2 regions of the Streptomyces endophyticus genome follow, and region 1 is predicted to be linked to the other one. Evidence: riboswitches for the same ligand, from Rfam matches in the RefSeq annotation. Region 1 holds a riboswitch; the other holds the start of a gene.

The links. Region 1 has a riboswitch for S-adenosylmethionine ahead of OKJ99_RS05910 (aminotransferase class V-fold PLP-dependent enzyme). Riboswitches for the same ligand answer to the same signal wherever they lie in the genome.
Region 2: linked by a shared signal. The riboswitch ahead of thrC (threonine synthase) and the one ahead of OKJ99_RS05910 (aminotransferase class V-fold PLP-dependent enzyme) in region 1 are both predicted to bind S-adenosylmethionine.

The regions. Positions count from the first base shown of each region.
Region 1 is NZ_JAOZYC010000029.1:6,927-10,325, reverse strand. Features, by position in the region: partial or broken gene OKJ99_RS05915 (glycerate kinase family protein) at 1-453, shown strand, start outside; gene OKJ99_RS05910 (aminotransferase class V-fold PLP-dependent enzyme) at 405-1,790, opposite strand; SAM riboswitch class IV at 1,967-2,100, opposite strand; gene trpD (anthranilate phosphoribosyltransferase) at 2,188-3,252, opposite strand; gene qcrB (cytochrome bc1 complex cytochrome b subunit) at 3,386-3,399, opposite strand, start outside.
Region 2 is NZ_JAOZYC010000123.1:78,444-81,842, forward strand. Features, by position in the region: gene OKJ99_RS20300 (ubiquitin-like small modifier protein 1) at 184-459, opposite strand; gene thrC (threonine synthase) at 496-1,794, opposite strand; SAM riboswitch class I at 1,813-1,968, opposite strand; gene OKJ99_RS20310 (glucosyl-3-phosphoglycerate synthase) at 2,130-3,077, shown strand; gene OKJ99_RS20315 (DUF7927 domain-containing protein) at 3,116-3,399, shown strand, end outside.

The sequences.
Region 1 (3,399 bases):
CCCGGCACGGGCGCCTCCGGCGGGCTCGGCGCCGGGCTCGCCGCGCTGGGCGGCCGGCTCCTCCCCCGCTTCGACGTCCTCCTCGACCACCTCGACCTGGACGCCCGGCTCGCCCGCGCCGACCTCGTCGTCACCGCCGAGGGCGCCCTCGACCACCAGACGCCGCGCGGCAAGGTCCCCGCCGAAGTGGCCCGCCGCGCCAAGCGGTTCGGCCGCCCGGTGCTCGCCCTCGCGGGCACCATCGGCGAGGGGGCGCACACGGTGACGGCCACCGGGGTCGACGCCTACAGCTCGATCCTGCCCGCCCCCGTGACGCTCGCGGAGGCGCTGGGCCGGGGCGGCGAGTTCCTCACGGACGCCACGGAACGCGCCTTGCGGATGATCCTGCTGGGCAGTCGGCTGCCTCAGGCGTTGGTGGTGTCCGGCACGCAGCGCCCGTCCTCCGTGCGGTAGTTCCACCGCGCGCCGTCCCGCACGAGCTCCTTCACGGCGGACACGAACCGCTCCACGTGCTCGTCGGGCGTCCCGGCGCCGAAGCTGACGCGGATGGCGTTGAGCGACTTCTCGCCCGGCGCGGCCTCCGGGGCTCCGCACTCGCCCTGCTGCTGCGGGTCGGAGCCGAGCAGCGTGCGCACCAGCGGGTGGGCGCAGAACAGGCCGTCGCGCACCCCGATCCCGTACTCGGCGGAGAGCGCGGCGGCGAAGTGCGAGGAGTTCCAGCCGTCGACGACGAACGACAGCACGCCCACGCGCGGCGCGTCGTCCCCGAACAGGGAGAGCACCTTCACCTCGGGCACCGCCGCGAGCCCCTCCTGGACCTTGCCGATCAAGTACTGCTCACGGGCGACGAGGTTCTTGAACCCGGCCTCGGTCAGCGCCTTGCAGGCGGAGGCGATGGAGTACACGCCGATGACGTTCGGCGAACCGGCCTCGTGGCGGGCGGCCGTGGCGTGCCACTCGACGTCCACGCCGCCGTCCGCGCGCCGCGCGACCTTCTTGGACGCGCCGCCGCCGGCGAGGTACGGCTCGGCCTGCGTCAGCCAGTCGGAGCGGCCCGCGAGTACACCGGAGCCGAACGGGGCGTACAGCTTGTGCCCGGAGAAGGCGACCCAGTCGACGTCCAGGTCCTGGACGGAGACCGGGTGGTGGGGCGCGAGCTGCGCGGCGTCGAGCACGATGCGGGCACCGTGCTCGTGAGCGGCCGCCGCGAGCTCACGCACCGGCCAGAGCTCACCGGTGACATTGGAGGCGCCAGTGACGCAGACGAGGGCGGGACCGTAGGGGTCACGGTCGGCGAGGGCGCGCTCCAAGGTGGCGACGGCCTCGTCGGGCGTACGGGGCGCGTTCAGGTACGTCACCCGGGCGTCGCGCCACGGCAGCAGCGAGGCGTGGTGCTCGGTCTCGAAGACGAACACCTCGCAGTCGGCGGGCAGCGCGGCGGCGAGCAGGTTGAGCGAGTCGGTGGTGGAGCGGGTGAAGACGACCTGGTCGTCCTCGCGGCAGCCGAGGAACTCTGCGACGGCGACCCGGGAGTTCTCGAACAGGTCGGTGGACAGCTGCGAGAGGTATCCGGCGCCGCGGTGCACGCTGCCGTAGTACGGCGCGTAGGCGGCGACGTCGTCCCACACCCGCTGCAGGGCGGGCGCGCTGGCCGCGTAGTCGAGGGCGGCGTACGTGACCTCGCCACCGGTGACGAGCGGCACGGTGACGTCCCGGCCGAGGACCGCAAGCGGGGCCGCGATGTCGGAAGGGGCCGAGGTACAGGCGGCGGCGTCGACGGAAACAGACATGGGTGAACTCCCTGGCGAGGTAAGCGAATTGACCATGCGGGAGCTCATCGGGACAGAGCTCTACGGCATGGAAAGAAAGATGAAACGGGTACGCGGAGGCGGGGCCGATACGCCCTATCGCATTCGCTTGCTCACGAGACTGCTCCCTTGAGGACCAGGACCCCAGGGTTGCGAGGGGTCCGCGCTTGCCATACGCCTTGCTGCGTACGACCTGGTCTTCACCCAGGGCACCCCGCCACGGACGGAGGGTTGCCGGACAGCGGGCTGGGGCCTTCTGCAGTGAATTAACACAGCGCTGTCACTCATGACCTTGAAAAGCATCCTGCCACACGTCTCGGACATGGCAAGGGCGCAGTCCAAAATCTGGACTGCGCCCTGCGTCACACCACGTCCGTGTCTACCGGTTGCTGGCCGCCACCCACCGCTCCAGGGCGGCCTTCGCCGCGCCGGAGTCGATCGATTCGGCGGCCCGGTCCATGCCGGCCCGGATCTGCTCGACGAGCGTGCCCTCGCCGGGCCGCACGGCCACCAGGGCCGCCGCCGAGTTCAGCAGCACCGCGTCGCGCACGGGCCCCTGCTCGCCGTCGAGGAGGCGCAGGGCGACCTCCGCGTTGTACGAGGGGTCGCCGCCGCGCAGCGCCTCGATGGGCACGACGGCGATGCCGACGTCACGCGGGTCGAAGGACTCCTCGCGCACGCCGCCGTCGCGCACGGTCCACACCCGGGAGGTGCCGGTGGTGGTCAGCTCGTCGAGCCCGTCGTCGCCGCGGAACACCAGGGACGAGTTGCCGCGCTCGGCGAAGACCCCGGCCACGATCGGCGCCATCCGGGCATCGGCGACGCCGACGGCCTGCGCCTTCACCTTGGCCGGGTTGGTCAGCGGGCCCAGCAGGTTGAAGACGGTGCGGATGCCGAGCTGGCCGCGCGCGGCGCCCGCGTAGCGCAGCGCGGGGTGGAACTTTATGGCGAAGCAGAACGTGATGCCCGCTTCCTCGGCGACCTCGGGCACCCGCTTCGGCGACAGGTCGAGATTGACGCCCAGCTTCTCCAGTACGTCGGAGGAGCCCGAGGCGGAGGAGGCGGCGCGGTTCCCGTGCTTGACGACCTTGGCGCCGGCCCCCGCGACGACGATCGCGGACATCGTGGAGATGTTGACGGTCTTCGCGCCGTCGCCGCCGGTGCCGACGATGTCGACGGTCTCGCCGGGCACCTCGATCACATTGGCGTGCTCGTACATGCCGCGTACGAGACCGGAGATCTCCTGCACGGTCTCGCCCTTGGCCCGCAGCGCCACCGCGAACCCGGCGATCTGCGCGTCGGTCGCCTCGCCCCGCATGATCCGGTCCATCGCCCACGCCGTGTCGTCGGCGCTCTGGTCGCGGCCCTCCAGCAGGCCGTTCAGGACGGCGGGCCAGGAACGGTCCGCCGAGGTGTTGCCTCCAGCGGGGTTCAAAGCGCTCATGGCCGCTCCTGTGTGCATCTGTGGGTTGAAAGGTGCTGCGGTCCCACCCTATCCAGGTCCCGGGACCGCAAAGAGCCCCCGTCCAGGCACTGGACGAGGGCTCCCGCTGTGGCTTACAGCGACGGATCAGAGATCAGTGGTGGCCGT
Region 2 (3,399 bases), on a different contig from region 1:
AGGGCTGGACACTTTGGCTACTTCTTGTCGGGCCGCGGGCGAGAACTCATATGCGCCCGTCATGCACCGCGCGGAGAAACGCAGCAGCTTCCCCAACTGTACCGCGCTCAACCATGCAGAATTGCCCCCTCCGCTTCTCTCGCGGAGGGGGCAATTCGGTTAACTCTGTATGGACCTACAAGATCAGCCGCCGGCGACGGCCGGAATGATCGAGACACCGGCGCCGTCCGGCGTCGCCGTTTCGAGGCCCTGCTCGAAGCGGACGTCGTCGTCGTTCACGTAGACGTTCACGAAGCGGCGCAGCTTGCCCTGGTCGTCGAGGACGCGGGCGGCGATGCCGGTGTGGTTCTTCTCGAGGTCGGCGATGACGTCGGCGAGGGTGGCACCCTCGGCCGCGACCTCGGACTGCCCGCCGGTGTAGGTGCGCAGGATGGTGGGGATACGAACGTTGACGCTCATGGCGGTAACTCCTGTTGCTACAAGTGTCGGTCGGACTCAGAGGTCGGCGGCGAGGCCGGCTTCGCGGAACGCGTCCAGGCTCGGCCGGATGGTGGCGGTGGCCTGCGAGGAATCGGCAACCGCGTCCAGCGTCTTGAGCCCGTCACCGGTGTTCAGGACGACGGTGGTGAGCGACGGGTCGATCTGGCCCGCCTCGATGAGCTTCTTCGTGACGCCCAGCGTGACGCCACCCGCCGTCTCGGCGAAGACGCCCTCCGTCTGCGCGAGCAGCTTGATCGCGTCGACGACCTGCTCGTCGTTCACGTCCTCCACGGCGCCGCCGGTGCGGCGCGCGATGTCGAGGACGTACGGGCCGTCGGCCGGGTTGCCGATGGCGAGGGACTTGGCGATGGTCGTCGGCTTCTGCGGGCGGACCACGTCGTGGCCGCCCTTGTAGGCGACGGAGACCGGGGAGCAGCCCTCGGCCTGGGCGCCGAAGAGCTTGTAGGGCTTGTCCTCGACGAGACCGAGCTTGATGAGCTCCTTGAGCCCCTTGTCGATCTTCGTGAACTGCGAGCCGGACGCGATCGGGATGACCAGCTGGTCCGGGAGCTGCCAGCCGAGCTGCTCGCAGATCTCGTACGCGAGCGTCTTGGAGCCCTCGCCGTAGTACGGGCGGAGATTTACGTTCACAAAGCCCCAGCCCTCGCCCAGCGGGTCGCCGATGAGCTCGGAGCAGAAGCGGTTCACGTCGTCGTAGTTGCCCTCGATGGCGACGAGGTCACCGCCGTAGACACCGGCCATGACGACCTTGCCCTGCTCCAGGTCGTGCGGGATGAACACGCAGGACCGGAAGCCGGCACGGGCGGCCGCGGCGCCGACGGCGCCGGCCAGGTTGCCGGTGGAGGAGCAGGAGAGCGTGGTGAAGCCGAAGGCGCGGGCGGCCTCGATGGCCTGCGCGACGACGCGGTCCTTGAAGGAGTGCGTGGGGTTGCCGGAGTCGTCCTTGACGAACAACTTGCCCTGCTCGACGCCGAGTTCACGGGCGAGGTTGTCGGCCTTGACGAGCTTGGTCCAGCCGGGGTTCAGGTTCGGCTTCTCGGCGACGTCGGCCGGGACGGGCAGCAGCGGAGCGTAACGCCAGATGTTGGCGGGGCCGGCCTCGATCTGCTTGCGGAGCGCCTCGGGGTCACCGACGGGGAGGTCGTATGCGACTTCCAGGGGACCGAAACACTCGGCGCAGGCGAAGACGGGGCCGAGCGGGACGACGGCGCCGCACTCGCGGCAGGAGAGGCCGGAGGCCGGACCCAGGTCGACGGCGACGGCGGTTTCGGTGGCGACAGTCTGTACAGCCATGAGAGGCGAGGCCCTTTCTCCTCATCTTCCTCGCGACGCATCTCGCCACGAGACGGAATTGGCACCTTCCCGAGCCGGGAGCCTCGCGACGTCGACAGTGACAGTCGTACGAGACCGGCTGGATGGTTGCCGGGGCTTCAACGGGCCGTATCCCTCTGCCCCTCTGGATGAGCGGTATTCGATTGTGTGGATTCAGTTGTGTACGGCAGGCGACCCCCGACATGCGATGGTCACCGGCCTTGTTCAAGACTGTAACCGAAGGCCCGGACCCTTGAGATAGTCGTCCGAACCGCGAGATGGATCACATGAGGGTCCTGAGGGAAGGAACCCAGACCGTGCTGGAAGAGGTCGAGCGCTGGCTGAACAGGCGCTCCTGGTCCGTGACGGAGCACCCCTTGCACCGGTTGGTCGCCGCCAAGCACGCGTCGGGACAGACGGTGAGTGTCGTACTGCCCGCGCTGAACGAGGAGGAGACGGTCGGCGAGATCGTCTCCGAGATCCGGCGGACGCTGATGACGGACGCGGTGCCGCTCGTCGACGAGCTCGTCGTGATCGACTCCGGCTCCACCGACCGCACCTCCGAGGTCGCGGCGGCGGCCGGGGCGCGCGTCGAGCACCGGGACGCGATCCTGCCGCGGATCCCGGTCAGGCCCGGCAAGGGTGAGGTGCTGTGGCGCTCCCTGTTCGTCACTTCCGGTGACATCGTGTGCTTCGTCGACGCCGATCTGAGGGAATTCTCCGCGGACTTCGTCTCCGGGATCGTCGGGCCGCTGCTCACCGAGCCGGGCGTGGACTTCGTGAAGGCGATGTACGACCGCCCGCTGGCCGGGGCCGCCGGGCAGGGCGGCCGGGTGACCGAGCTGATGGCGCGGCCGATCCTCAATCTGCACTGGCCCCAACTGGCCGGATTCGTCCAGCCGTTGGGCGGCGAGTACGCGGCCCGGCGCTCGCTGCTCGAACGGCTCCCGTTCCCCGTCGGATACGGCGTGGAGCTCGGCCTGCTCGTGGACGCGCTGCACACCGTGGGCCTGGACGCGCTCGCCCAGGTCGACGTCGGCGTGCGCAAGCACCGGCACCAGGACGGGCAGGCGCTGGGCAGGATGGCGGCGGCGATCTACCGCACCGCGCAGCTGCGCCTCGCCCGCGGGCACCTCATCAGGCCGGTGCTCACGCAGTTCGAGCGCGGTGCGGACGGCTTCGAGCCGCGCACCCACCCGGTCGACACGGAGGAGCGCCCGCCGATGATCGAAATCGGTGAGTATGCGGAGCGTCGCGTGGCGTAACCGCCCCATAATCGTATGTTTTGCCTAAATTGCCCCTTATGCTGCTCAGACATCTCAAGGGCAAGGCGGCCTGTGCCGTCACAGCCGCCCTCGCCGCCTGCCTGACGGGCCTGGCACCGATTCCCGCCTCCGCGGATGTGGTCTCCCCCTTCGCCAAGCGCTACGACGAATCGATCTACGGCGACTTCAAGACCATCGGCAACACGGTCATGGGCTGCCCGACGGACGACGCGAGCATGGCCGCGCGCTGCGCCGTCGCCGCGAACGGCGAGGGCAAGGACAACAACAACACCTTCGTCATGCAGCGGATCAACACCGCCGG